DNA from 2 places in the Peptoniphilus sp. DNF00840 genome. Region 2 is predicted to be linked to the other one. Evidence: predicted binding sites of a transcription regulator. Region 2 holds the regulator's gene; the other holds the start of a gene.
What was found. Region 2 encodes HrcA, which represses chaperone genes, less so after heat shock. Its sites were predicted from a motif close to ATTAGCACTCNATANTATNGAGTGCTAAT; they were not measured.

Region 1: a site for HrcA is predicted at 2,407-2,435, ahead of htpG (molecular chaperone HtpG). Genes of this name have one in related genera too.

The regions. Positions count from the first base shown of each region.
Region 1 is NZ_KQ960226.1:9,729-18,976, forward strand. It holds gene HMPREF1864_RS05855 (copper amine oxidase N-terminal domain-containing protein) at 1-330, opposite strand, end outside; gene htpG (molecular chaperone HtpG) at 537-2,390, opposite strand; T-box leader at 2,616-2,861, shown strand; gene HMPREF1864_RS05865 (ABC transporter substrate-binding protein) at 2,925-3,938, shown strand; gene HMPREF1864_RS05870 (ABC transporter permease) at 3,946-4,824, shown strand; gene HMPREF1864_RS05875 (ABC transporter ATP-binding protein) at 4,817-5,596, shown strand; gene hutG (formimidoylglutamase) at 5,680-6,711, opposite strand; gene HMPREF1864_RS05885 (2-hydroxyacid dehydrogenase family protein) at 6,720-7,673, opposite strand; gene HMPREF1864_RS05890 (MATE family efflux transporter) at 7,860-9,203, shown strand.
Region 2 is NZ_KQ960202.1:1,327-17,766, reverse strand. It holds gene HMPREF1864_RS03695 (DUF1284 domain-containing protein) at 1-364, opposite strand, end outside; gene mtaB (tRNA (N(6)-L-threonylcarbamoyladenosine(37)-C(2))-methylthiotransferase MtaB) at 365-1,663, opposite strand; gene HMPREF1864_RS03685 (RsmE family RNA methyltransferase) at 1,663-2,352, opposite strand; gene prmA (50S ribosomal protein L11 methyltransferase) at 2,345-3,250, opposite strand; gene dnaJ (molecular chaperone DnaJ) at 3,324-4,454, opposite strand; gene dnaK (molecular chaperone DnaK) at 4,616-6,442, opposite strand; gene grpE (nucleotide exchange factor GrpE) at 6,463-6,987, opposite strand; gene hrcA (heat-inducible transcriptional repressor HrcA) at 6,996-8,018, opposite strand; gene lepB (signal peptidase I) at 8,686-9,195, shown strand; gene lepA (translation elongation factor 4) at 9,230-11,041, shown strand; gene hemW (radical SAM family heme chaperone HemW) at 11,028-12,167, shown strand; gene rpsT (30S ribosomal protein S20) at 12,290-12,559, opposite strand; gene holA (DNA polymerase III subunit delta) at 12,646-13,656, opposite strand; gene HMPREF1864_RS03630 (DNA internalization-related competence protein ComEC/Rec2) at 13,628-15,901, opposite strand; gene HMPREF1864_RS03625 (hypothetical protein) at 15,977-16,440, shown strand, end outside.

The DNA of each region.
Region 1 (9,248 bases), on a different contig from region 2:
AGTGCTATCTATTGCAACTTTCTTTCCTTGAACCTTCGCTGAAGTTTCACCCACAACAAGTTCAACTTTCTTGTTACCATTAATTGTAACGAGTTTCTTGTCTTGGTTCCAATCAACCTTGTAACCTAGGTTTTCAGATACAACTCTGATAGGTACAAAAGTTCTATCGTATTCCACAAAAGGCATTCCTACATTGTTGTTTAATGGAATTTCTTTTTCGTTCACAGTGATTCGAAAGTCACGCTCTCCCTCTGCGAAGGCATTTATTGTTAAAAGACTTGTTAAAGAGAGGGAAATTAAAAAATATTTTTTCAATTGTTTTAAGTTCATTAAAAACCTCCTTTTTGTTTTATTATATCATTTAAAAATCAAAATCCAATTTATGGAGAAAAAAATTCCAGGGACTCCTTTAGGAGTCCCTGGAACAAAATTTTTTAAAATTTGCTAATGGAAATTGTGAAACAAATATGGTGGAGTATATAAAGAAACAGCTCACAATTTTGTGAGCTGTTTTGAAGGTTTTTGTTTTTATAATCTTACATCAACTTTGAAACATTTCTTGCGTAGGCAATTGGGTCTTTTATTTCAAGTCCTGCTACAAGTCTTGCGCCATCGTATAGCATTTGTGTGTAAGTTTTAAATTCTTCTGAAGACTCATCCATTTCCTTTAGCTTTTTAAGAGCAGGGTGGTTTGGATTTACTTCTAATACCTTGTCTGCCTTAAAGACTTGGTTGTTTGGCATATGGCTAAGAGTTTTTTCCATTTCAATGGAGATTTCGCCCTTGCTTGATAGGTAGGCTGCGTCATCTTTTAGGTTTGGATTTTCTCTTATTGATGAAACTTCTCCCTTTAAGATTTCTTTCATCTTCTTTACATAGTCTTGTAGATTTTTTTCGTCTTCTTCTTTGACTTCATCTGTTTCAGAAATTGATTTGAACTTCTTGTCGTCGTATTCTTCTAGCATCTTTATGACAAATTCGTCAATAGGGTCTGTTAGGGCAAGAACTTCTATGTCCTTGCCGATGAAGTGTTTGATTTGTGGAAGGTCTTTGATGGCTTCGATTGATGAGCCATTTGCATAGTAGATGAAGTCTTGGTCTGGCAACATATCCTTCCTGTACTCGTTAAAAGTAATATTTTCTCTCTTAGTACTTGTGTAGATAAAGAGGTCCTTTAACTTGTCCTTGTCTGCTCCATAATTTTCGTAAGCACCTGACTTTAGACTTACGCCAAAGTTTTTAAAAAAGTCTGCGTATTTTTCTCTATCGTCTTTTAAAATCTTTGCAAGCTCATCAAGAATTTTCTTTTCTATATTTTTCTTAATTAGTTGTAGCTCACGAGTTTGTTGTAGCATTTCACGTGAGATGTTAAGGGAAATGTCTTCTGAGTCAACAACTCCCTTGATGAAACTCAAGTAGTCTGGAAGTAGGTCTTCGCATTTTTCCATAATTAAGACGCCGTTGGAGTAGAGTTCAAGTCCACCCTTCTTGTCTGGGTTTAGGAAGTCAAAGGGTCTTCTTGATGGGATGTATAAAATTGCCTTAAAGGAAATCATACCTTCCACAGAGATGTGGATGTGGGCAAGGGGATCTTCAAAGCCAAAGTGTCTTTGTCTGAAGAAGTTGTTGTAGTCCTCGTCCTTTAATTCATTTTTATTTTTTCTCCACATTGGGACAGAAGAATTTAGTACGTCATCTTCTCTATAGGATTCAAACTTTGGATCATCTTCTGTTGAGTCGGCACTTGGTCTTTTCTTTTCCACTTCCATCTTAATTGGGTAGGAGATGTAGTTGGAGTAGTGGCTCACAAGTTCTCTTATCTTATATTCGTCAAGATATTCATCATAATTTTCTTCCTTAGTGTTTTCTCTTAGGTGAAGACTAATGATAGTACCGTGTTTGTCCTTTTCTGCATCTTCAATTGAGTAACCTTCTGCACCCTTGGACTTCCATAGATGAGCTTTTTCTTCCTTGTAAGACCTAGTCAAGACAGAAATTTCATCTGCAACCATAAAGGCAGAGTAAAAACCTACACCAAATTGTCCAATGATTTCGTGGTCAGCATCCTTCTTGTTTATGTTCTTGAAGTCAAGAGATCCTGACTTAGCTATTGTTCCCAAGTTTTCTACAAGTTCTTCGGCAGTCATACCAAGACCACCATCTTCTATTGTCAAAGTTCTCTTGTCCTTATTAGGTGTAATCCTAATGAAGTAGTCTTCGTGGTTGAACTTGACCTTGTCATCGTTAAGGGCGATGTAATACATCTTGTCCATGGCATCTGATGCGTTGGAGATAAGTTCTCTTAGGAATATTTCTTTATTTGTGTAAATGGAATGAATCATCAAGTCCATTAATCTTTCTGTTTCAGCATTGTATTTTTTATTTTGCATATTATCACCTTTCCTCATTAGCACTCGTTATGCGCTTCTGCTAATAATATATATCTTTTTATTAAAATAGTCAAACTTTTGGAGATTATTTTGACCTTATAGCTTTAATTTTAAAGAGAGAGAAACTTTATATTTAATAGGGAGCAAATTATTTTTTAAAAATTTAAAATTAATATAAAAAAGCTATTGACAAATTAAAATTGAAAGCCTATATTATACCTAAATAATAAACCGATAAAGAAGATTAGTAATTTTTATGGAGCTTTAAAGAGAGCGAGTCACTTGGTGAGAGACTTGTAGGTAAAGTTTAAATGAATGGACTTCTGAGGGCGGGAAGAAATAAATCTTTGATTTAGAGTAATGCCCGACGGGACTTAGCCGTTAAAATAAGACCAATATGTTAGTATTGATGAGAGGGTGCTTTATGCAAATTTGGGTGGTACCGCAGAAGTTAAGACTTTTGTCCCATTAGGGATGGAAGTCTTTTTTTATTTCCATCCTTCTCTCATAGTGTGAGGAAAAAGGAGAAAAAAAATGAAAAAAATTTTAGTAGTATTGTCATTAGTTATGTTGTTAGTCGGATGTTCAAAGGGAAGTGGAGAAAAAACTTCTGATAGTGAGAAAGTTTATAAAATTGGAATTTTGCAATTTGCTCAACATCCATCACTTGATAATTGTAGGGAAGGTTTCTTACAAGGACTTGAAGAAGAAGGTCTTGTTGAAGGAAAGAATTTAGAAGTTGATTACCAAAATGCCCAAGCAGATATGGGTATTGCAGCACAAATAGCAGATGCCTTTGTGGGCAACAAGGTGGATATGGTAACAGCAATCGCCACACCTGCAGCCATGAGTGCCTACAACGCAACAACAAAAACAGATATACCCGTTGTCTATACAGCAATCACTGATCCAGTTGCTGCTCAACTTGCAGATAAAAATAAAAAACCTCTTGGCAATGTAACAGGCACAAGCGACATCTTGCCAGTGGAAGACCAATTAAAATTAATAAGAGAACTTATGCCTAAGGCAAAAAAACTTGGTATCCTTCATACATCAAGTGAAGCAAACTCTGATTCAATGTTAAAGATTTACAAGGACCTTGCAGGCAAGTACGGTTTCACTATTGTGGACGAAGCTATAAACACAACAGCAGATATACCTCTAGCAACAGACAACTTGCTTTCAAAGGTTGATGCAATGACAAATCTTTTGGATAACACAGTTGTTAATTCTCTTCCAACAATTTTGGACAAGGCCAATGCAAAGAAGATTCCAGTTTTTGGTTCTGAAGTTGAACAAGTAAATATGGGTTGCCTTGGTGCAGAAGGTATTGAGTATGTTTCTCTTGGAAAGCAAACAGGTAAGATGGCTGCAAAAATTTTAAAGGGAGAAGCTAAGGCAAGTGAAATGCCTTTTGAAACTATAGATAAGCCAAACCTATATATCAACTCAAAGGTTGCTAAGGATCTTGGCATAGATCTTCCAAAGAACCTACTTGATAGGGCAACAGAAAATATAACAGACGTTACTATACCTTCAGAAAAGTAGGTAGGACATGGATATTTTAAGAGGAATAATTGAGCAGGGGCTAACTTATAGTTTTTTAGCCCTTGGTCTTTATATTGCTTACAGTATCTTGGACTTTCCTGACTTAACAGTTGACGGGTCCTTTCCACTGGGAGCAGCAGTAACAGTTTTTGCAATCCTAAGGGGAGTGAACCCTGGACTTGCCCTTGTAATAAGTTTCTTGGCTGGTGCTATGGCAGGTTCATTGACAGGACTTATCCACATAAAGTTAAAGGTGGAAGACCTACTTGCAGGTCTTATTATGCAAACTGCCTTGTGGACAATTAATTTAAAAATCGCAGGCAAGGCCAACGTGCCAATCTTTAATGCAGATACAATTTTTTCTACAGGACTTGCAAGACTTGTGCCAGAAAACTTACAAGCTTTTGACTTGGTCTTTGTTATGATTCCCTTTGTTCTTGTGATGAAAATAATCTTAGATTATTTTTTAAAGACCAAGGCTGGATTTATTTTAAAGGCTTGTGGTGACAACGAAAGTCTTGTCAGGACCATGGCAGTTGACCCAGGCAGGGTAAAAATTTGTGGTCTGGCACTTTCTAATGGACTTGTAGCCCTAAGCGGTGCCATAGTTTGTCAGGAGCAAAGATTTTTTGAAGTTTCTATGGGAACTGGGTCTATGGTAATGGGTCTTGCTGCAGTTGTCCTTGGTATGAAACTCCTTGAGAGATTTGACTTTATGAAGGACACTACAAAGGTCTTAGTTGGATCAATTCTCTACAAGGCATCTATTGCCCTTGCCATTGCATGTGGTTTTTCAGCAAATTCAATGAAACTTATAACAGCAGCAATCTTCCTTGTGATTTTAATTGCAGGAAGGGGAAAGAGAAAGAAGGTTCAACATGCTTGAGTTAAAATCAATCGACAAAACCTTTAACATTGGAACAGCTAATGAGAATAAAATTTTTTCTGGATTTGACCTAAGCCTTCCCAAGGGACAATTCCTTAGCATCATTGGGTCCAATGGGTCAGGTAAGTCAACCCTCTTAAATATAATTTGTGGGTCCCTAAGAGAAGACTCTGGAGAAATTCTAATAGATGGAGATAGCCTCAAAAAAATTCCTGAGCACAAGAGATACGTCAAGATGGGAAGAGTCTTTCAAGATCCAAAGATGGGGACTTCACCAAAGATGACAATCTTGGAAAATATGTCTATGGCAGAAAACAAAAATAAGTCATGGAACTTGACTCCAGGAATAAATAAAAAGAAGAGAGAAATTTATAGGGAGACCCTAAGAGGTCTTGGTCTTGGACTTGAGGACAAGTTAGATGACAAAGTTGGGCTCCTATCAGGTGGTCAAAGACAAGCCCTTGCCCTTATAATGGCAACTCTTGTTCCCATAGATTTTTTAATCTTAGACGAGCACACAGCAGCCCTTGACCCCAAGACTGCAGACACAGTTATGGAAATCACAGATAAAATTGTGAGAGAAAAAAATTTGACTGCCCTAATGGTAACTCACAACTTAAATTATTCACTTAAGTATGGGGACAGGCTCATAATGATGCACAAGGGAGAAAAGATTATGGACCTAGCTGGCGAAGAAAAGAAAAATCTTAAGCTAGATGCCATCTTAGATAAGTTTTATGAAATATCTATAGAGGTTGGTAACTCTCTATAATGTAAAAAGAAAATAATTTTTGATAAAGAAATTGCCATGGAGAGGTCCATGGCAATTTTTTAGCTTAAATAATTATTTATAACTTAATTAGGAATATATTTTTTGTTTGCCTTGCCTAGTTTGTGTTGAGCCATAGTTGACACAACAGTGTAGACAAGAATTGATGCCAAGTTGGCAGTTACAGAGTCGTGATCGAATCTTGGAGAAACTTCACAGATGTCAAAGCTCATTGGCTTGCCAGATGAAAAGACGTGTTTTAAAAGTAGGATTACTTTTTCTGGATCAACACCCAAGGCTTGAGGAGCAGAAACTCCTGGTGCAAAGGAAGACGTGAAGCAGTCCATACAAATTGTTACGTAAAGGTGGTCTTGCTCTTGGATATATTCGTCAAGATTTTGGCCAATATCAAACAAGTTGCCGTTCATAAGGTCCTTACCTAAGACATAAGTAACGCCTAACTTTTCAGCAGTCCTAAAAAGTGAAAGTGTGTTGGAGTGTTTTTGAATTCCCATTACATAGTAGGCATATTGAGTTCCCTTTTCACGAGTATAGTCGGCAATTTGCCTAAACATAGTTCCACTTGTACCAGTTCCCTTTTCATAAGGTCTAAGGTCAAAGTGGGCATCGAAATTTAAAATTCCAAGTTTGTTGTCTTCTCTGTCGTCAAGAAAAGTGCTGATTCCCTTGTAGTGACCAAAGGCAGTTTCGTGACCACCACCGAGAACAAGAGGGAATAAGTTTAGTTCAAGAACTCTATCGACAGCCTTAGCAAGTTCGTCTTGGCTGGCTTCAAGAGTTGTGTACTTACTTGTAACATTACCACAATCAAAAATCTTTAGGTCTTTAGAAAATTGACAAGGAAGTTTTGCAAGTTCCTTTCTTATTGCAGCAGGACCAGCAGCAGCTCCAAACCTTCCCTTGTTAAGTTCAATGCCTTGGTCAGATTCAAAACCTAAAATTCCAAAACCAAGCTTGCCTTCGAAGGGAGTTAAGCTTTCGTCGTTTAGGTCAAGGGGCTTAACCCATTGATGCCACCTAAAGGATTCGTAGTCATTTTCATCGTCAACTCTGCCAGACCATATAGTCATATCTTGTGGACTATAATAATTTATCATTTTACACCTCAGTTTACTTTATTTTTTGGATTCTTACCATTTTTAAAATCAATTAAATTGTCCTTTGCATTCTCACCCATCTCAAGTCTTGCTTCAAAAGTTGCATTGCCAAGGTGAGGAGCAAGGATTACATTGTCAAGGTCCATAAGTTTTTTATTTACTCTTGGTTCAAACTCATAAACATCAAGAGCAGCTCCTGCGATTACATTTTCTATTAGTGCATCGGCGAGGACGTCTTCATCAACAATTGGACCTCTTGACGCATTTATTAATATAGCACTTTTTTTCATCATTTCAAGTTCTTTTTTTGAGATCATGTGGCGAAGGTCTGGCACAAAAGCTGTGTGAAGACTTAAGAAGTCAGAGGACCTTATCACTTCATCTTTATCCATATACTCTATGTCAAATTCTTTTTCAAAATCTTCTTTTCTTGTTCGTGAATAATAAACAACCTTCATCTCAAAGGCTCTTGCCCTCTTAGCAAGATTTTTTCCGATGTTGCCAAGCCCTATTATGCCAAGAGTCTTTCCCTTAAGTTGACTTCCAAGATAAAAGGTTGGTCGCCAGCCATAAAATTCTTCAGCCCTAGTAACCTTGTCGCCAGATACGATTTTTCTTGCAGCAGCAAGCATAAGTCCAAAGGCAAGTTCAGCTGTTGATACAGCAGAAGCAGGAGCAGGCGCATTTGTAACAACAATTCCCTTTTCTCTTGCGTAATCAATATCTATGTTGTCGAAGCCAGCTCCGTAGTTGGCAATAATTTTTAACTTGTCGCCGGCATCAATTACATCCTTGTCAATCTTATCTGATAGAGGACAGAGAAGGGCATCTTGTCCCTTTATCATTTCAATTATTTCTTCTTTACTTAGTGGCACGTTGGAGTCGTGGTAGCTTATTTCAAAATGTTTGTCTAGCTCATCGTAAATTTTTTCTGGAATATTACTCGTAATCAATAATTTCACAAAATCACCTCTGCCTACATTTTATCATAGTGAGATTAAATGTAAAAAAATATTAGGTCACAAGTTAAGTGAAGAGAAAAATTATAAAAATTCAAATTGATTTTATTCGACTTAGAAACTTTAAAAAATTTATATCTTCCTATATAATAGTTAAGATTATAGATAGAAAGATTAAGAGGTGATTAAGTGCAAAACAATGAAAATAAATTGGGGACCATGTCAATCCCAAAACTTTTATTTCAAGTTTCCTTTCCAATTGTAATTTCTATGTTTATCCAGTCTATGTACAACTTGGTGGACTCCTACTACATTGGAAAGATTAACGAGGAAGCCTTCACAGCCATAGCAATTGCCTTTCCAATACAAAATATTATGATAGGGATTGGAGTGGGGACAGGAGTTGGTATGAACTCACTGATCTCGAGATACTTGGGAGAGAAGAACTTTGACAGGGCCAACAAGACAGCAGAGAATGGACTTACACTTGCCCTTTTATATGGCTTACTTCTATTTATCTTGTCAAGATTTTTGCCAAGACCCTTTGTGTCTGCCCAAACCACAAATGAAAATATAATCAACTATGGAGTGGACTATCTTCAAATTGTAATGGGCTTATCCATAGGTGTCTTTACTCAAATATTTTTGGAGAGAACTCTTCAGTCAACGGGAAGAACAATCTATACTATGCTCACACAATTAACTGGAGCAGTATTAAATATAATTCTCGATCCAATTTTCATCTTTGGTTACTTTGGACTGCCAGCTATGGGTGTAAAGGGTGCGGCAGTTGCTACTGTAACGGGACAAATAATTGGAGCAATTTGTGGGTCCTTCTTCCAACACAAATTTAATCCAGACATAACAATGAAGAAGCTTTCCTTTAATCCAAAAATTATAAAGGACATTTATATTGTTGGAATCCCATCCATGATTACAATAACAATCCAGTCCTTTACAATATATGTATTGAACAAGATGCTCTCAGGGATTTCTACATCTGCCATAGCAGCACTAGGCGCCTACTTCAAGGTTCAGTCCTTTGTCTTTATGCCAATCTTTGGTATCAACAACGGACTTGTACCGATAATTGCCTACAACTACGGAGCAAAGAACGAGAAGAGAATTATAAAGTCAATAAAGCTCGCTATGGTGACAGTAACAGTTATGACCTTAATAGTCTCAGGCTTAATAATGTCCTTCCCAAGAGAAATCTTAAAAATCTTTTCAGCATCAGGCAAGATGCTAGAGATAGGAATACCGATGTTAAGGATCTGTGCCCTATCCTATGTCTTCGCAGGCATATCAGTAGTGGGTGCCAGTGTTTTCCAAGCCTTTGGCAATGGAATCTTGGCATTACTTGACTCAATCCTAAGACAAATTATTGTCCTTTTACCAGTTGCCTATATAGCAGTGACATACTTTACAGTTAACGAGATTTGGTGGGGCTATGTAATAGCAGAGATATCATCAGTATTTTTTATATCATATTTTATGAATACCTTTGTGAGAAGAAAAATAGAAGCAATTTAAAGTCTAAATTTGCTTAAATGTTGAAAAAAATTTGAATTTGAGGTA
Region 2 (16,440 bases):
CTTCTTTGCAGAGTTCATTCCACTGACATTCTCTACAAATTTCTTCTCGCCTATTCTTTAAAAATATTATATCACAGGCAAGCTTTTTTATGTCCTCCCAGGAATAAATTTCATCTTGAGTTAGGTTTAAAAAATCTAAAACTCTTTTGTCGTAAGACTTAACTAAGTCGTCATTCTTGCACTTATGTCCAAGGTTTTCTGGACAAGGACCACAAATATCATCAAGGTCAGCTAGTAGCTTAACCTCTGGATTCTCTTCTAGTTCCTTAATAAGCCTTGTCATATTTTTTGAAAAATCATCACTGTAACCCTGACCAACAAAATTTTTTGTGCACAAGAGATGGTGAGCTCTTATATTTAACATTTAATCACCAAGAACTTCACAATTTGCAATTTCGCCCGTATCTAAAATTTTCACTTTCTTAATTTTATTTGTAAGCTCTTCCTTAGATTTTGTCTTAACCCTAATGTAGTTAGTAGTGTAACCATAATAAACTCCATCATGTTCTTCTTCAAATAAAACAGACTGTGGTGTCTTCATATTTTCTCTTTCAAAAATTTCTTGATATTCTTCTCCAAGAGCAATTAATTTTTCAGATCTTTCCTTCTTAACATTTCCATCAATTTGATTTTTCATGACGGCGGCCTTTGTGTTTTTCCTCTTAGAATATTTGAAGACGTGAATCCTTGAAAAGCCAACTTCTCTTACAATCTTCATTGAATCTTTAAAGTCCTCATCACTTTCTCCAGGGAAACCAACAATTATATCTGTTGTAAGTCCTGCATGAGGCATATACTTCCTGATAATATTTGCCTTTTCAATATACTCTTCACGAGTGTATCGCCTATTCATAGCTTTAAGAATATTGTTTGATCCACTTTGAAGAGATAGATGGAAGTGGTCACATAACTTTCCAGTCTTAAGTCCCCTTTCCATAAAGTCATCACTTATAATAAGTGGTTCAACAGATGAAAGTCTTATCCTTTCAATTCCATCCACCTCAGCTATGGCTTCTATTAAATCTATTAATCTTATATCCCCAAGGTCCTTTCCAAAAGAACCGATATGAATTCCTGTTAGAACAATTTCTTTAAAGCCCCTATGAGCAAGAGTTCTTGCCTCTCTAACTGAGTCTTCAATTGTTCTTGACCTAATGGGTCCTCTTGCAAAGGGAATAATACAATAGGTACAAAATCTGTTGCAACCATCTTGGACCTTCATATAGGCACGAGTCCTGTTGTTGCTATCAAAATTAGTTGTATTGGCAAATTCACGGACGTTTTTTAAGTCCTTAACAATGTTTATCTTTTCATTGTTTTTCTTGGACTCTTCTATTAAGTCTACAATCCTATTTCTTTCTGTTGTGCCAACAACAACATCAACTCCCTCGATGCTTTTCACTTCCTCAGGAGAAACTTGTGAATAACATCCCACAACTGCAACAACTGAGTCTGGATTAATCTTCTTGGATTTTCTAATAAACTGCCTTGATTTTCTGTCTGATAAGTTTGTAACTGTGCAAGTATTAACTATATAAACATCACTAAAGTCATCATTTTCAACTTGTCTATATCCCCTACTTTCAAAGAGTTCACTCATGGCTTCTGATTCGTATTGATTAACCTTACAGCCAAGAGTTAAAATTGAAAAAGTTTTTTCCATTACTCACACTCCTTTGCGTGTATTATATAAAAAGAAGCTGTAATAGCTGCAGTCTCTGCTCGAAGGATTCTCCTTCCAAGTCCGACCTTTTTTGCTTCACTTAATATTTCAAGTTCTCTTTCTGAAATACCACCTTCTGGTCCAATAACAAGTCCTACATTATTGCTTAAAGACTTTATTACATCGCCCAATTGCGTCTTACTTTCATCTTCATAACATAAAACTAAATCGCCAGAAAAATTTAAAATATCTTCTGTCTTTATTATGTCATGGACTATAGGTATTACATCCCTTTTTGATTGTTTTGCAGCTGACTCCACAATTTTTTGAAATCTTTCAATTTTCTTTTCTTTTTTCTTGGAAATATCTGAGATAGACCTATCCATTATAAGAGGATAAAAGTCACTAACTCCAATTTCTGTGGCATGCCTTAAAACATCTTCTGACTTATTATTTTTTAAAACTCCAAAAAATAAGGAAAGTCTAACCTTAGATTCATTAGATTCTTTGACTTCCCCAAGATTTTTTATTTTTTCGCCTTCATAAGCAAAGGAAAAAATCCCATCTTCAAAAACAACTTGAAAGACTTCTCCATCATTTATCCTTATTACATTTTTTAAGTGATGAAGAGTTTCCTCCTTTAAATTTGTATTTCCTTGGAACTTTCTATCTTCAAAAAATCTATACATTTAATCTTCCTACAATAGCAACCCAATTGTTTTTTTCCAACTCGTCAATAATTTCGAATCCATTTTCTTCTAGGGCATCAATTACCATTTGTCTTCTCTCTTTTATAATTCCTGAAGTTATAAAAATTCCACCCTTATCCATGTGGTTCTTTAGATTTTTAATTTCATCCACAATTATTTCTGCAATAATATTTGAAACTATTAGGTCTGCTCTACCCTTTACCACGTCAAGAAGGTTTCCCTTTTTGATATCCATCTTGTCTTTGATATTATTTAAGCTTGCATTTTCATGAGAAGCATCAATGCACTTGTCATCAATATCAACTGCAAGGGCTCTCTTTGCTCCAAGCTTTAAAGCCGCTATAGCAAGGATACCTGACCCGCAACCTATATCAAAGATTTCGTCATCTCTTTTTACATATCTCTCTAAAAGTTCAAGGCACATATATGTTGACTCATGAGTTCCTGTTCCAAAAGCCATACCTGGGTTTATTTTTATTACTATTCTCTTGTTATTGCCATAAGCTTCCCACTCAGGAACAATGGCAAGCTTCTCACCAATTTCTAGTGGCTTGTAATATTTTTTCCAATTGTTAGCCCAGTCTTCGTCATCCTTTTCTTCTATAAGACATTGGCCAAGATTTTTTTCACTCAAGTCATCTTTTAAATTCTTTGCATCTTCCATATTTTCAGGATAAACTCTAAGTGCAAAAACACCTTCCTTTGAGTTTAAAAGAGGATAATCTATAAAGTCCCAATCCTTTTCGTCTTGATCTAACTCTTCAACTATGTCGCTAGAAATTTCTTCTGTTGTATAAATTCCATAATCAAATAGAATTCCTTCAATGATATCTTTTTTATCCTTTGAAGTATTTATTGTCATTTCAATGTATTTCATCTAATCACCTTGTTTCATTATATTATAGATAATTTCTTTATACAAATTAAAAAATGCGAATCAGTGATCCGCATTAATCAAATAAGTTCTTTAATTTATCTAAAAATGATTTTTTATTTTCTGTAACTTCTGGCTCTGTTTCTCTTAATTCTTCAAGAAGTTTCTTTTGCTCGTCGCTAACCTTTTTTGGGATAATAATATCAACTTTGAAGAAGAGGTCTCCCCTTTGTTTTTCTCTATTGACATAAGGGACTCCTTCTCCCTTTAGCCTAAAAATTGTTCCACCTGTAGTTCCCTTAGGGATATCATAGTCTACGATCTTCTTAAGAGTTGGGACTTTAATCTTTGCTCCAAGAACTGCATCAGAATAAGAAATCGGAATATTTAAGTAGATGTCGTTACCTTCTCTCTTAAAGACTGCATCTGATCTAACTCTAATGTAGACGAAGATGTCTCCATTCTCGCCACCATTCTCTCCAACAGAACCTTGGTTTCTAAGTGAAATTATATTTCCTGTGTCAACTCCCTTAGGAATGTTTACTTTTAACTTCTTAGTTCTTAGCTTGCTTCCTCTTCCACCACATTCTTTACATGGTTTTTCTATAACTTCTCCTGTTCCCTTACAGTCTTCACAAGCTGAAGTCCTTACAAACCTTCCAAAAGGTGTGTTTTGTTCTGAAGTAACTTGACCTGTACCATGACAAGTTTCACAAGTGTGTTTTTCACTTCCCGGTTCCATCTTGCTGCCATGACAGTGGGAGCACTCTTCCCTAACCTTAACAGAAATTTCTTTTTCCACTCCAAATATTGCTTCAAAGAAATCAAGAGTAACGTCTACTCTTGCATCAGGTCCCTTCTTAGGCATATCTTTTCTGTTTGCATATTCATATCTATTTGATCTTGAGCTGCCGAAAATATCAAAGATGTCATCAAAGATATCAGAGAAACCTCCAAAGCCACTTCCTCCTGATCCACCCATGTTGCCCTTAAGTCCTTCTTCGCCATAGGCATCATAAATTTGTCTCTTTTCATCATCAGCTAAGACTTCATAGGCATAGGATATTTCTTTGAACTTTGCCTCAGCAACTTTATCTCCTGGATTTAAGTCGGGGTGATACTTTTTAGCAAGCTTCTTATAAGATTTCTTTAACTCTTCTTTACTTACATTTTTTTCAACTTCAAGAATTTCATAAAAATTTCTCATCTTCCACCTCAATAGTTGTATATTCTAATATAAAAACTAGAAAAAATAAAGTTTATTTACACTTTTATAATTTGATTTTAAAAAGTAAATTTACAAGAATTCCAAAAAATTTTCTACATAAAAAAAGTTGCAGCCGAAACTGCAACATTTTTATTTAATTATTATTCTTCGTCTTCATCCACAACTTCATAGTCAGCGTCAACTACATCATCATCAGCTTGTGCTTGTGAGCCACCAGCTTGACCTTGACCAGCTTGTTGTTTATAAATTTCTTCTGAAATTGCGTAAAAAGCTTGAGTTAATTCTTCAGTCTTAGACTTAATAGCTTCAAGATCTTCACCATCTTTTACATCCTTAAGTCCCTTGATTGCTTCTTCAATCTTAGTCTTGTCTGCATCAGAAATCTTTCCTTCTACATCCTTAAGTGTGTTTTCAGATTGATAAATCATTGAGTCAGCGTTGTTTCTAGCTTCAATTAAGTCTTTCTTCTTAGCATCTTCTTGAGCATACATTTCTGCTTCCTTAACTTTCTTTTCGATTTCTTCTTCGTTTAAGTTAGTTGAAGATGTAATTGTGATGTGTTGTTCTTTACCAGTACCCATGTCCTTAGCGCTTACATTTACAATACCATTTGCATCAATATCAAAAGTTACTTCGATTTGTGGCACTCCTCTTCTTGCTGGTGCAATACCATCAAGTGTAAATCTACCAAGAGTTACATTGTCTTTTGCCATTTGTCTTTCACCTTGAAGTACGTGAATTTCTACGGAAGTTTGATTATCTGCTGCAGTTGTAAATATTTGCGACTTCTTAGTTGGGATAGTTGTATTTCTTTCAATAAGTCTTGTTGTAATGTTACCCATTGTTTCAATTCCTAGAGAAAGTGGTGTTACGTCAAGAAGGAGTAGGTCCTTAACATCTCCAGAAAGAACTCCACCTTGGATAGCTGCACCAAGAGCTACACATTCGTCTGGGTTAATGTCCTTTTGAGGATTCTTTCCAGTTAACTTTCTAATACATTCTTGAACTGCTGGAATTCTTGTAGAACCTCCAACTAGAAGAACTTTATCTATTTCATTTGCAGAAAGTCCTGCGTCTTTTAAAGCATCCTTAACAGGTCCTTCAGTCATCTTAACAAGGTCTGCTGTAAGTTCGTCGAACTTAGCACGAGTGATATCCATATTTAAGTGAAGCGGACCAGCTTGAGAAGCTGTGATAAATGGAAGGTTAACATTTGTTGACATTGTAGAAGAAAGTTCCTTCTTTGCCTTTTCAGCTGCTTCCTTTAATCTTTGTAGGCTCATTTTGTCAGCCTTAAGGTCAATTCCATTTTCTTTTTTGAATTCTTCAGCAATATAATCAATTAGTCTATTGTCGAAGTCATCTCCACCAAGTTTATTGTTACCACGAGTTGCGTGTACTTCAAAGACACCGTCAGAAAGTTCAAGGATAGATACATCAAATGTACCACCACCAAGGTCATAAACCATAACAGTTTGTGCATCCTTGTCCTTGTCTTCTCCATAAGCAAGTGCTGCTGCAGTTGGTTCGTTTACAATTCTCTTTACATCAAGTCCTGCAATTCTTCCTGCATCCTTAGTTGCTTGTCTTTGAGCATCTGTAAAGTAAGCTGGAACAGTAATAACAGCTTCTGTAATTTTTTCGCCAAGATAAGATTCAGCATCAGCTTTTAATTTTTGTAAAATCATAGCTGAAATATCTTGTGGAGTGTAAGTTTTTCCATCAATTTTTACTGTAAAATCTGAACCCATATGTCTCTTAATAGATGAGATTGTTCTATCAGGGTTTGTGATTGCTTGTCTCTTAGCAGTTTCACCTACTAATCTTTCTCCGTCTTTTGTGAAAGCTACTACTGATGGAGTAGTTCTGTTACCTTCAATGTTAGGAATTATTACAGATTCTCCACCTTCCATTACTGCTACTGCAGAGTTAGTTGTACCTAAATCAATTCCAATTATTTTTCCCATAAATATTTCCTCCTAAATCCTTATTGTGAAACTTTGACCATTGCAGGTCTTAGTGTTTTATCGTTAATTAAATAACCCTTTTGCAATACTTCTATAACATAACCACTGTCGTATTCTTCAGAATCTTCAGTGAGTACTGCGTGATGATACATTGGATCAAATTCTTTTCCCAATGCATCCATTTCAACTATGCCATCCTTTGCAAGTACGTCAGTAAGTTGATTTTTTATCATTAATATTCCGTCATAAGTTGAATCCTTGTCTACAATTGAGTCCAAGGCTCTTTCAAAGTTATCTATGACAGGAAGTAAGTCATTTGCAATTTTCTTTACTCCAAGCTCAACATACTCAGACTTTTGTGCCTCAGTCCTTCTCTTGCAGTTGGAGAAGTCTGCTTGAAGTCTCATAAACTTATCCATTAAACCTTGATACTTTTCATCATCAGAAGCATCTACTTCAGCTTCATCATTCACATCAAGATTTTCTTCTTTCATATCTATATCATCATTTTGTAAATTATCTTTTTTTATATCTTCATTCGTCATGTACTCCCTCACATTTCCTTCAATCCACTTTTCACTGCGTCGCTAAAAATTTTAACGACCTTGACCAATCTAATATAATCAATTCTAACTGGTCCAATGATCCCAATACTTCCATAGACTCCATGTTCCTTAGCGAAGGGAGCTCTTATAATAGTATTTTCCTTCATGAGACTTGCGATATTTTCTGATCCAATAATAACTTCAACATCACTGGTGAACTTATCATTTTTTAGGATTTGGAATAAGCTGTCCCGATCTTCTACTAAGCTCATAAAATCTCTAGCCTTGTCTAGGTCCTTATATTCATCAAAGTTTAAAATATTTGTAAGACCGTCATAATAAATGTCAATAGAAGACACATTTTTATTAAATTGACTAGCAATTTTTACAACATCAGAAATAAACTTGCCATGTCTTATCATGTCCTCTGAAAGTGAAATCTTAAGTGATTCAATTTCATTAAAATCAATTCCCGATATTTTTTCATTTAAGACCTTCTCTATTAGATGAAAATCTTCGTCAGAAATATTTTCTATCTCTAAAAAATACTTCTCAATAACTCCCTTGTCCCCAATGAGAACTAAAAGAGCTGTAAAGTCATCAAGCTTAACTAGAGTAAGTCTTTTGATTTTTGTATCGGCCTTCTGTGGTGTTATGAGATAAGCCGTACAAGAACTTAAATTGGCAAGGAGATTGACTGCATTTTTATAAAATTCTTCGTGATTTCTCGAAGTTAATAAAAGTCTCTCCATGATTTTTCTTGATGCATCTATGTCGTGAAAACTACTAAAGTTTTTAAAGATTTCATCAACATAGAAGCGATAAGCCTGCTCAGACGGAATTCTTCCTGCTGACTGATGTGGCTTATTTAAAAAACCTAGATCTTCAAGATCTGCCATTTCATTTCTTATAGTCGCTGAACTAACTCCAAGGTCGTAATCTTTGGAAAGTGTTCGCGAACCAACTGGAGTTGGCATATCTATATACGCCTCAATTATGGCATTTAAAATATTAATTTTTCTAGTATCCATAACTCCTCCTTTGTTAGCACTCATTAACCTCGAGTGCTAATCTATGTATATAATACTTCACACCTAATACTTTGTCAAGGATATTTGTAAATAATTTTGACTTTTTTTGACTTTCTTTACTTTATTTATTTTATTTAATAAGTATTTAGGACTTTAAATTTTAACAGGTCTTAAATTAATAAATTTTCATAAAGTTATTACACTTTATTTTTTTGTTTTATTTCTTTAGTTTCTCTCTACAAAGTTGTAAAAAATTTTTTTCAAAAGTTTGTGTGCTCATAAAATAATATAACTTTATAATTTTTTATAAAGTCCTCCCTTCATATAAATTGTTTTTCTTTAACTAATCATTAACTAATAAAGTAGAAAAAATTTTTTAAACCTACAAGCTCCTTGGAGCCTCTTGATACAAATTTATATGATATAATTTTTATTTTTTATAGTCTCTATGTCTATAGGGACCCTCCACAACTTAAACTTATAAAAATTTTTTGCACAATTTGTTAAATAAAAAAATTTGCTTCACCACTCTATTTAAAATTTTATAAGTTGATTTAATGCAAGAATTTTATTTTTATTTTGTAACATCATACCTACAACTTATAAGATAAATAGTTATCCAATCTTTTGCCTATTTATGATAAAATTAGAAATTGGAGATGATCACATGAAAAAAAATGAAACCCTATCTTTTATTCTTACAATTGTAGCTGCAGTTCTAATTGCACTTTTTGTGAGAAATTTTATTTTTAATATAGCTGTAGTTAATGGAGAGTCCATGCACCCCACTTTAAATGAAAGAGATAAGTTAATTTGTCTTTCTTATAAGAGATACACTGACCTTCCTCGTGGAGAAATTGTGGTAATAGATGCACCAAATGACAATAGAAATTATATTAAGAGATTAATTGGAAAGCCTGGCGACACAATAGAATTTAAAGATGGAAAAGTTATATTAAATGGAAAAGTCTTGGAAGAAGCTTATACTTCATCAGACTATACAGAGTCTGATGTTGAATGCTTTAAATTAAAAGATGATGAGTATTTTGTCATGGGAGACAACAGACTTCCAGGAATGAGCATTGACTCCAGATACTTTGGACCAATTGAAAAGAAAAGAATAAAATCAGCAGCAGTATATAGGATTTTACCTCTAAGAAATAGAGGAAAAATTTAAAATATTTAATCCCCATGAAATCGGAGGTAAAAATTTGAGAAATCAAAAAAATATTAGAAATTTTTCAATAATAGCACACATTGATCACGGAAAATCTACTCTTGCCGACAGATTAATCGAATCAACAGGCATGCTTACAAAGAGAGAAATGGAACAACAAGTCCTTGACTCCATGGACCTTGAACGTGAAAGAGGAATTACAATTAAATTAAAGGCAGTAAGGTTAATCTATAAAGACGACAGAGATGGTCAAGAGTACATCTTAAACCTTATTGACACTCCAGGCCACGTAGACTTTAACTATGAAGTTTCTCGTTCTCTTGCAGCATGTGAAGGTGCCATTGTTGTTGTTGATGCTGCCCAAGGTGTTGAAGCTCAAACCCTTGCCAATGTTTATCTAGCAATTGACCAAGATCTTGAACTTGTACCAGTAATAAATAAAATCGACCTACCAAGTGCTAGACCAGAAGAAATAAAAGAAGAAATCGAAGATATTATTGGAATTGATACTGAAGGAATTCCTCTTATCTCTGCAAAGGAAGGAATTGGTATTGATGATGTTCTTCACGCAATTATTGATAAGGTCCCTGCCCCAAGTGGAGACCATAATGCTCCCCTTAAGGCTTTAATCTTTGACTCCTTCTACGATTCTTACAAGGGAGTAATTTGTGATGTGAGAGTTGTTGATGGATCCGTTAAACCTGGCGACGAAATAATTATGATGGCAACAGGCAAGTCCTTTGAAGTTGTTGAAGTTGGAGTTACTTCAAATGGTCACATACCTCTTGATTCTTTAAGTGCTGGTGAAGTTGGATACATAACTGCTTCTATTAAAAATGTTAAAGACGCAAGAGTTGGTGACACCATTACCCTTAAGAATAATAGGGCTGATGAACCAATGCCTGGTTACAAAAAAGTAGTGCCTATGGTCTTCTGTGGGGTTTACCCTGGCGAAGGCGAAGAATACAACAACGTTCGTGAAGCCTTAGAAAAGCTACAGGTGAATGATGCTGCCCTTGACTTTGAAGCTGAAACTTCTGTTGCCCTTGGCTTTGGTTTTAGGTGTGGCTTCTTAGGTCTTCTTCACATGGAAATAATTCAAGAAAGACTTGAGAGAGAGTTTGACTTAAATATTGTCACTACTGCCCCATCAGTTATATACAATGTAATGAAAAAAAATGGTGAGATGATTTCAATTCAAAATCCATCTAACCTTCCTGATCCAACTGAAATTGACTATATGGAAGAACCAATTGTCAAGGCAGAGATTATGACCCCAACAGATTACGTTGGTCAAGTTATGGAACTTTGTCAAAACAGACGTGGCGTCTTTAAGAATATGGAATATTTAGAAGAAACTAGAGCCCTTATCACCTACCACATGCCACTTAACGAAGTTATTTATGACTTCTTTGATGCCCTTAAGTCCAAGACTCGTGGCTATGCATCTTATGATTATGAATTAATTGGCTATGAAAAATCTGACCTTGTTAAGTTAGATATCCTAATAAATGAAGAGCTTGTTGATGCCTTCTCCTTAATTGTTCACGAATCTTCTGCATACAATCGTGCTAGAAATGTTTGTGAAAAATTAAAGGATGTAATCCCTAGACACCAATTTGCAGTGCCAATCCAAGCAGCAATTGGAAATAAAATAATTGCAAGAGAAACTATTCGTGCCCTTAGAAAGGACGTACTTGCAAAATGTTATGGTGGAGATATTACGAGAAAGAGAAAGCTTCTTGAAAAGCAAAAAGAAGGAAAGAAGAGAATGCGTACTGTGGGTAGCGTAGAAATTCCACAAGATGCCTTCTTATCAGTTTTAAAATATGATGAAGACAAATAAGATTTCAATTTATATTCATATACCCTTTTGTGAGAGTAGATGTCACTATTGTGACTTCTGCTCTTCTCTTTTAAGTGAAACTAATGTAGAAAAATATTTTAAATATTTGAGAAAAGAAATTAAATTACACGAGGACTTTTTAAAAGATAGGGTCATTGACACTGTTTTTATTGGTGGAGGAACTCCCTCTTCAGTTGACTCTAGCTTTATAAAAGAAATTATGAAAGACTTATCATCCTTTGAGTTTTCTAATGACAAAGAAATAAGTATAGAGTCAAACCCAAACTCTCTAACTAGAGAAAAGGCAGAAGCATATTTTTCTTCTGGCATAAATAGAATTTCCCTTGGTGCCCAATCCTTTAACGAAGAGATCTTAAAAAGAATTGGAAGAATTCATAAAAAAGATGATATTTATAAAGCCATAAAAATTGCCAGGTCAGCTGGCTTTGAAAATATAAATTTAGATTTAATGCTTGCCCTACCTGGTCAAAAATTTTCTGATATTGAAGAGTCTATAAAAGAAGTCAAAGAATTAAATCTTCCACATATTTCTTATTACTCACTTATATTAGAAGAAGGAACTAAACTTTATAGAAAGTATGAAAAGTCTCCTCTGACCTTTCCTACTGAAGATGAAGACCGAAGGATGTATCACTATGTAGTAGATGAGCTTAAAAATATTGGTATAAAGCAATATGAAATTTCTAATTTTGCCAAGGAAGGCTATGAGTGTCGACACAACATGACCTATTGGAAGCTAAGAGATTATATTTCCTTTGGCCTTTCTGCCTCATCAAATATTGGAAACTTGAGATACACAAATTATTATAACTTTAAAGATTATTATGAGGCTCTTGATACAAATGAAAAACCTATAGGCTTCTCAGAAAACTTAAGTATAACTGATAGGATGAATGAGTTTATAATGATGGGACTAAGACTTAACTCTGGCATTGACTTAGATGAGTTTAAGAAAAAATTTAATGAAGACTTTTTAAAAATTTATGATAAAGAAATAGATAAAAACTTAAAATCAAATTTAATTTTATTAGAAGATAACAATTTAAGACTTACAGAAAAGGGACGTGACCTTTCCAACCAAGTTGAATTAGATTTCTTTAAATAAGCACGCACACAAAAAGAGGTAGACCCTTGATCTACCTCTTTTTCTCATTCTCTTTTTTATTTTATTAGAATTTATTTACCACTTTTAAATAAAAAAGAGAAACTTTCCCGGGAAAATTTCTCTTAGCCAGCGATCTTGCTGTTAAGTTCCTTAGCTAGTCGACTTAGCTTTCTGGAAGCTTGATTTTTGTGGATTATATTTTTATTTGCAGCCTTCTTTAACTTTTTATCTGCAACAATAAGAAGTTCTTTAGCATCGTCAATTCTATCTTCATTAAGAGCTGCTCTAAAGTTTTTAACTGCATTTTTCATTTCAGTTCTAATTGGTTTGTTTTGTTCAGAATTTCTTCTAGCAACATCAATTCTCTTGATAGCTGATTTAATATTTGCCATTGTTTCACCTCCAATATTTAACGCTTTTGCTATTTTACCACGAATTACAAATCATTGCAAGTGATTTTCAAGAAGTCTTGCAAATTCTAATTCTTATTACAATATTTGACAATTAAAGTTTCCATAATTAATTTTTCATCAATGGATGAAGTTTTAAAAAGCTCGTCAGTTTTTATTAATTCCTCATAAAAATTAATTAAAAATTCTTTAGAAAAGTTTCTCTCAAAGTCTCTTATTTTTTTTAACTCGAAATTTTTCACTTCCATCTTATTTATTATGTCATTTTGACTTATGTTTTTTGTAGATAAAATCTTATAAGATAATAAATTTTTTACCTGCCTAATTACCATGGTAAAAATCTTAAGAGAAGGCTCTCCAAGTTTATAGAGATTGTGAAGTTCCTTTAAAGATTCTTCTCTCCTCCTCCCCATCATGGCATCTAAAAACTTAAAAATATTTGTATCAATATTTTCTGTAATCGTGCTAGATATATCTTCTCTTGAAATTTTTTTATTTTTGGCATGAGAAGCAATCTTATCCATTTCTGTCTTGAGGTCTAGGAGGCTTACATCTTCATTTTTTGAATTGTAACCACTCTCTCCTATAAATAGAGAAACTTCACTTTGACTAATTTCCTTTCCCTTCCTAATGAAGTAGCCTTTAATAAAGTTGTTGAGGTCCACAGGGTTTAACTTTGCAAAGTCCATGTCCCTATCTTTTTTCTTAAAGGCCTTGTAAAATTTTGTAGTCTTTTTGATGTTTGCCGTATCCCAAAAAATTAAAATTACAAAGTCAGATAAGTTGTCCAAAAAATCATAAAAGGAATCTTTTAAGTCATTTTCGCCTAAAAAATCAACTACATCACGAACAAGAACGACTTTCTTGTCATTCATTACTGGATAGGTCTCGCAAGCTGAGATAATATCCTCTGGCTTAACTTCGCTTCCCTTGAACTTGGTGTAGTTAAAGACCTCAGTACCCTTTACATATTTATTTATTAAATAGCCCACTGCATTTTCCATTAAATATTTTTCTTGTCCAAAAAATAAGTAGGCTCCAGAGTGGTCGCTATCTCTGTAGATTTTCTTGTAGTTCATAATTTTTCCTCGCCACAATATATAATAAGCTAGTGTTTAAAATAATCAAAATTAAATCAAGTTTATAATCTTGCTCTTTATTGTTCACTTCTATCCTAAGCTGATTTCCTAAAATTTTAAAATCAACTTCCCCATCTTTTGAAGTAACATAGTATATGATACCATGTTTTTCTAAATTCTCCAGACTCTCTTTATGGGGATGACCATAAGAATTTTCATAGCCTGCAGAAATCACTGCAAGTTTTGGTCTTGTCTTTTCTAAAAATTCATCACATGTTGAAGTCCTAGATCCATGGTGAGCAACTTTTAACAAGTCTATTTTTGAGTTAATTTCTCTCTCAATCTCTGCTGATATATCTCCTGTGAAAAGAGTCTTAAAACCCTTGTGGTCTAAGAGTAAGACCATGGATTTATCGTTTTCTTCTTCCTTCTTCTCATTATCTAGTAAGGCTTCCATCCTTGTGTCCTTAAAAAGTTTTACCTTATCTCCCTTAGAAAGTTTTATAATTTTTGAATATTTTTCTCCCTCTTCTAAGATGCTTGGGTCTTCTGGAAGATGATTTATAAAAATATTTTTTACCTTGTAGTTTTCTAAAATTTTATTTAAGTTGCCAAAATGATCCTCATCAAAGTGAGAAATAAAAATCCCATCTATTGTAGAAACACCTCTTAGCTTTAGACTTGGAAATAAATATTTTTCTGCAATTTTATTTTCAAACCTAGCCCCGCCAGTATCAATGAGATAATTCCTTCCCTTATAAGAAATCAAAGCACAGTCCCCCTGGTCTATATAAAGTTGACTTATCTCAAAGCTAATAAGGTCTCTGTATATACCATAGCCCATTAGGATAAATGCAAGAGCCCCATAGATTTCTATTATTCTTAAGTTAGGTTTAATGATTTCATCTAATTTACTCCTGTTTAGAATTACAAGAAGTAAGATATAGTAGATGAAAATATACTGGAACTTAAAGGCTTTTAATATTAAAAATATTGACCCCTTAGAAAGCAAAAGGCTTTCAAGTCCGTAAGTTGAATTCATTAACAAATTTAAAATTCTTCCGAGTAGACCAGGAAGTATACCCAAGCCCATAAGAAAACCTAAGGAGATGATAATAGAATAAATTGGAACTATTATTAAGTTTGCCAGAAAAACTAAAATTGAAAAACCAGAAAAGTAATAGTTTACTAGGGGAAAAATAGAAATTATTACTGACAAGGTCCCAACTATAGACTTACTTACAAGACTCCTACTTGAAACTCTTTCAATGAGATGGGGATAGACAAAAATCAAACCAAAAATTGCCCCATAGGACAACAATAGTGAGATGGAATAAATTGCCATGGGATTTATTAAAAGAATTATTGATAGACTTAAGAAGAAAATATCCTTATTGTCAATGTCCTCTTCCAAATAAGTGTTGCCCTTGTAAAGAATGTAAAACAAGAAGGCACGTAGAGCTGAAATCGGAAATCCAATTGCCATTATGTAAAAGGATAAAATAATCACTAAGACCAAGTCCGTAAACTTTTTATTCTTGCTCAGCTTTTTAATTATAAATTCTAAAAAGAGAGCAAGAACCCCAATGTGAAGTCCTGACACAGCTAATATATGACTCATACCAAGAGAGTCAAACCTATCCCTATCCAAAGAATCAACTAAAGACTTGTCAGCTAAGATTAAAGACCCAAGCAAGCCAGCGTTTCTTTCATCTAAATATTTATTAAAAAAATATTTTGCCCTATCAAGAAAAAGATTTGAAAACTTGTAGAGACCTCTAGGTTCAGAAATTTTCTCATATCTACTAATCTTTCCAAGGAGATAAATTCCCTGAGACTTATTATTCTTCTCGTAGTCAAAGGTACCCTTGTTCATTGCAGGAAGAGGCGGATAAAATTTCCCCTGAACTTTATACTTCCCTCCTCTTTCCAACTTTTCATAAATTAAGACCTTAGTCTTAAATTTTTTTCTGTTGATAGTCTCTGTCTTAATAATAGATTTGTTTTCATTAGATAAGACAACCTTGCCCATGACTTGTCCATCAAAGGCCTTTAAGCTGTAGTCCCTGAAGTTAAAATTTATAAAAACAAAGAGGATTACAAGAGGCAAGTATAAAAATTTATTTCTATCTTTCAAGGATAAAATATATACACTGCTAATAAGTAAAATTATTCCCACAAGAAGATAGGATTTTATGTAAATTGAAAGTATAATTCCAAAGATTACTCCTGCGAATAAGTACATAGGCACCCCTCTTCATTATATATCTTTTTAAGGTCATGGACCATGAAATATGTTAATATATTAGAGGAGGTAATTATGAATTTAGTTTACAAAAACCCTTACAAGACAAAATACAAATTAGAAATAATTGATAAAATACATCGCGACGGAATTACTTATGGAAAGCTTGCAAATCCTCCCTACTTCTTAGGTAGTGAAAGAGTTGCAGCAGACCAAATTATAATAAATGGAGAAGAGCCTAAATTTTTATCAGGCAACAAGTCTTATTTTAAAATTGATGAAGATACAAAAAGTGTAGAAATTGAAATTGGCTGGAAGAATAGACTCCTTCTCATGCAAGAAAATCTTGGCAACGCCCTTGTAAGACATTTCTTAACAGCCAACACAAACATAGAAATTATTGGCTACAAGGTTGAGAATTCTTCGTCCTATATTGATGTGTCTGCAAAAGATTTTAAGTTTATGACAGCAAAAAATATTGAGTCTCTTGCCAACTACGCAGTCTTCTCCAACCTCGCCATCGAAAGTTTTGACGACCA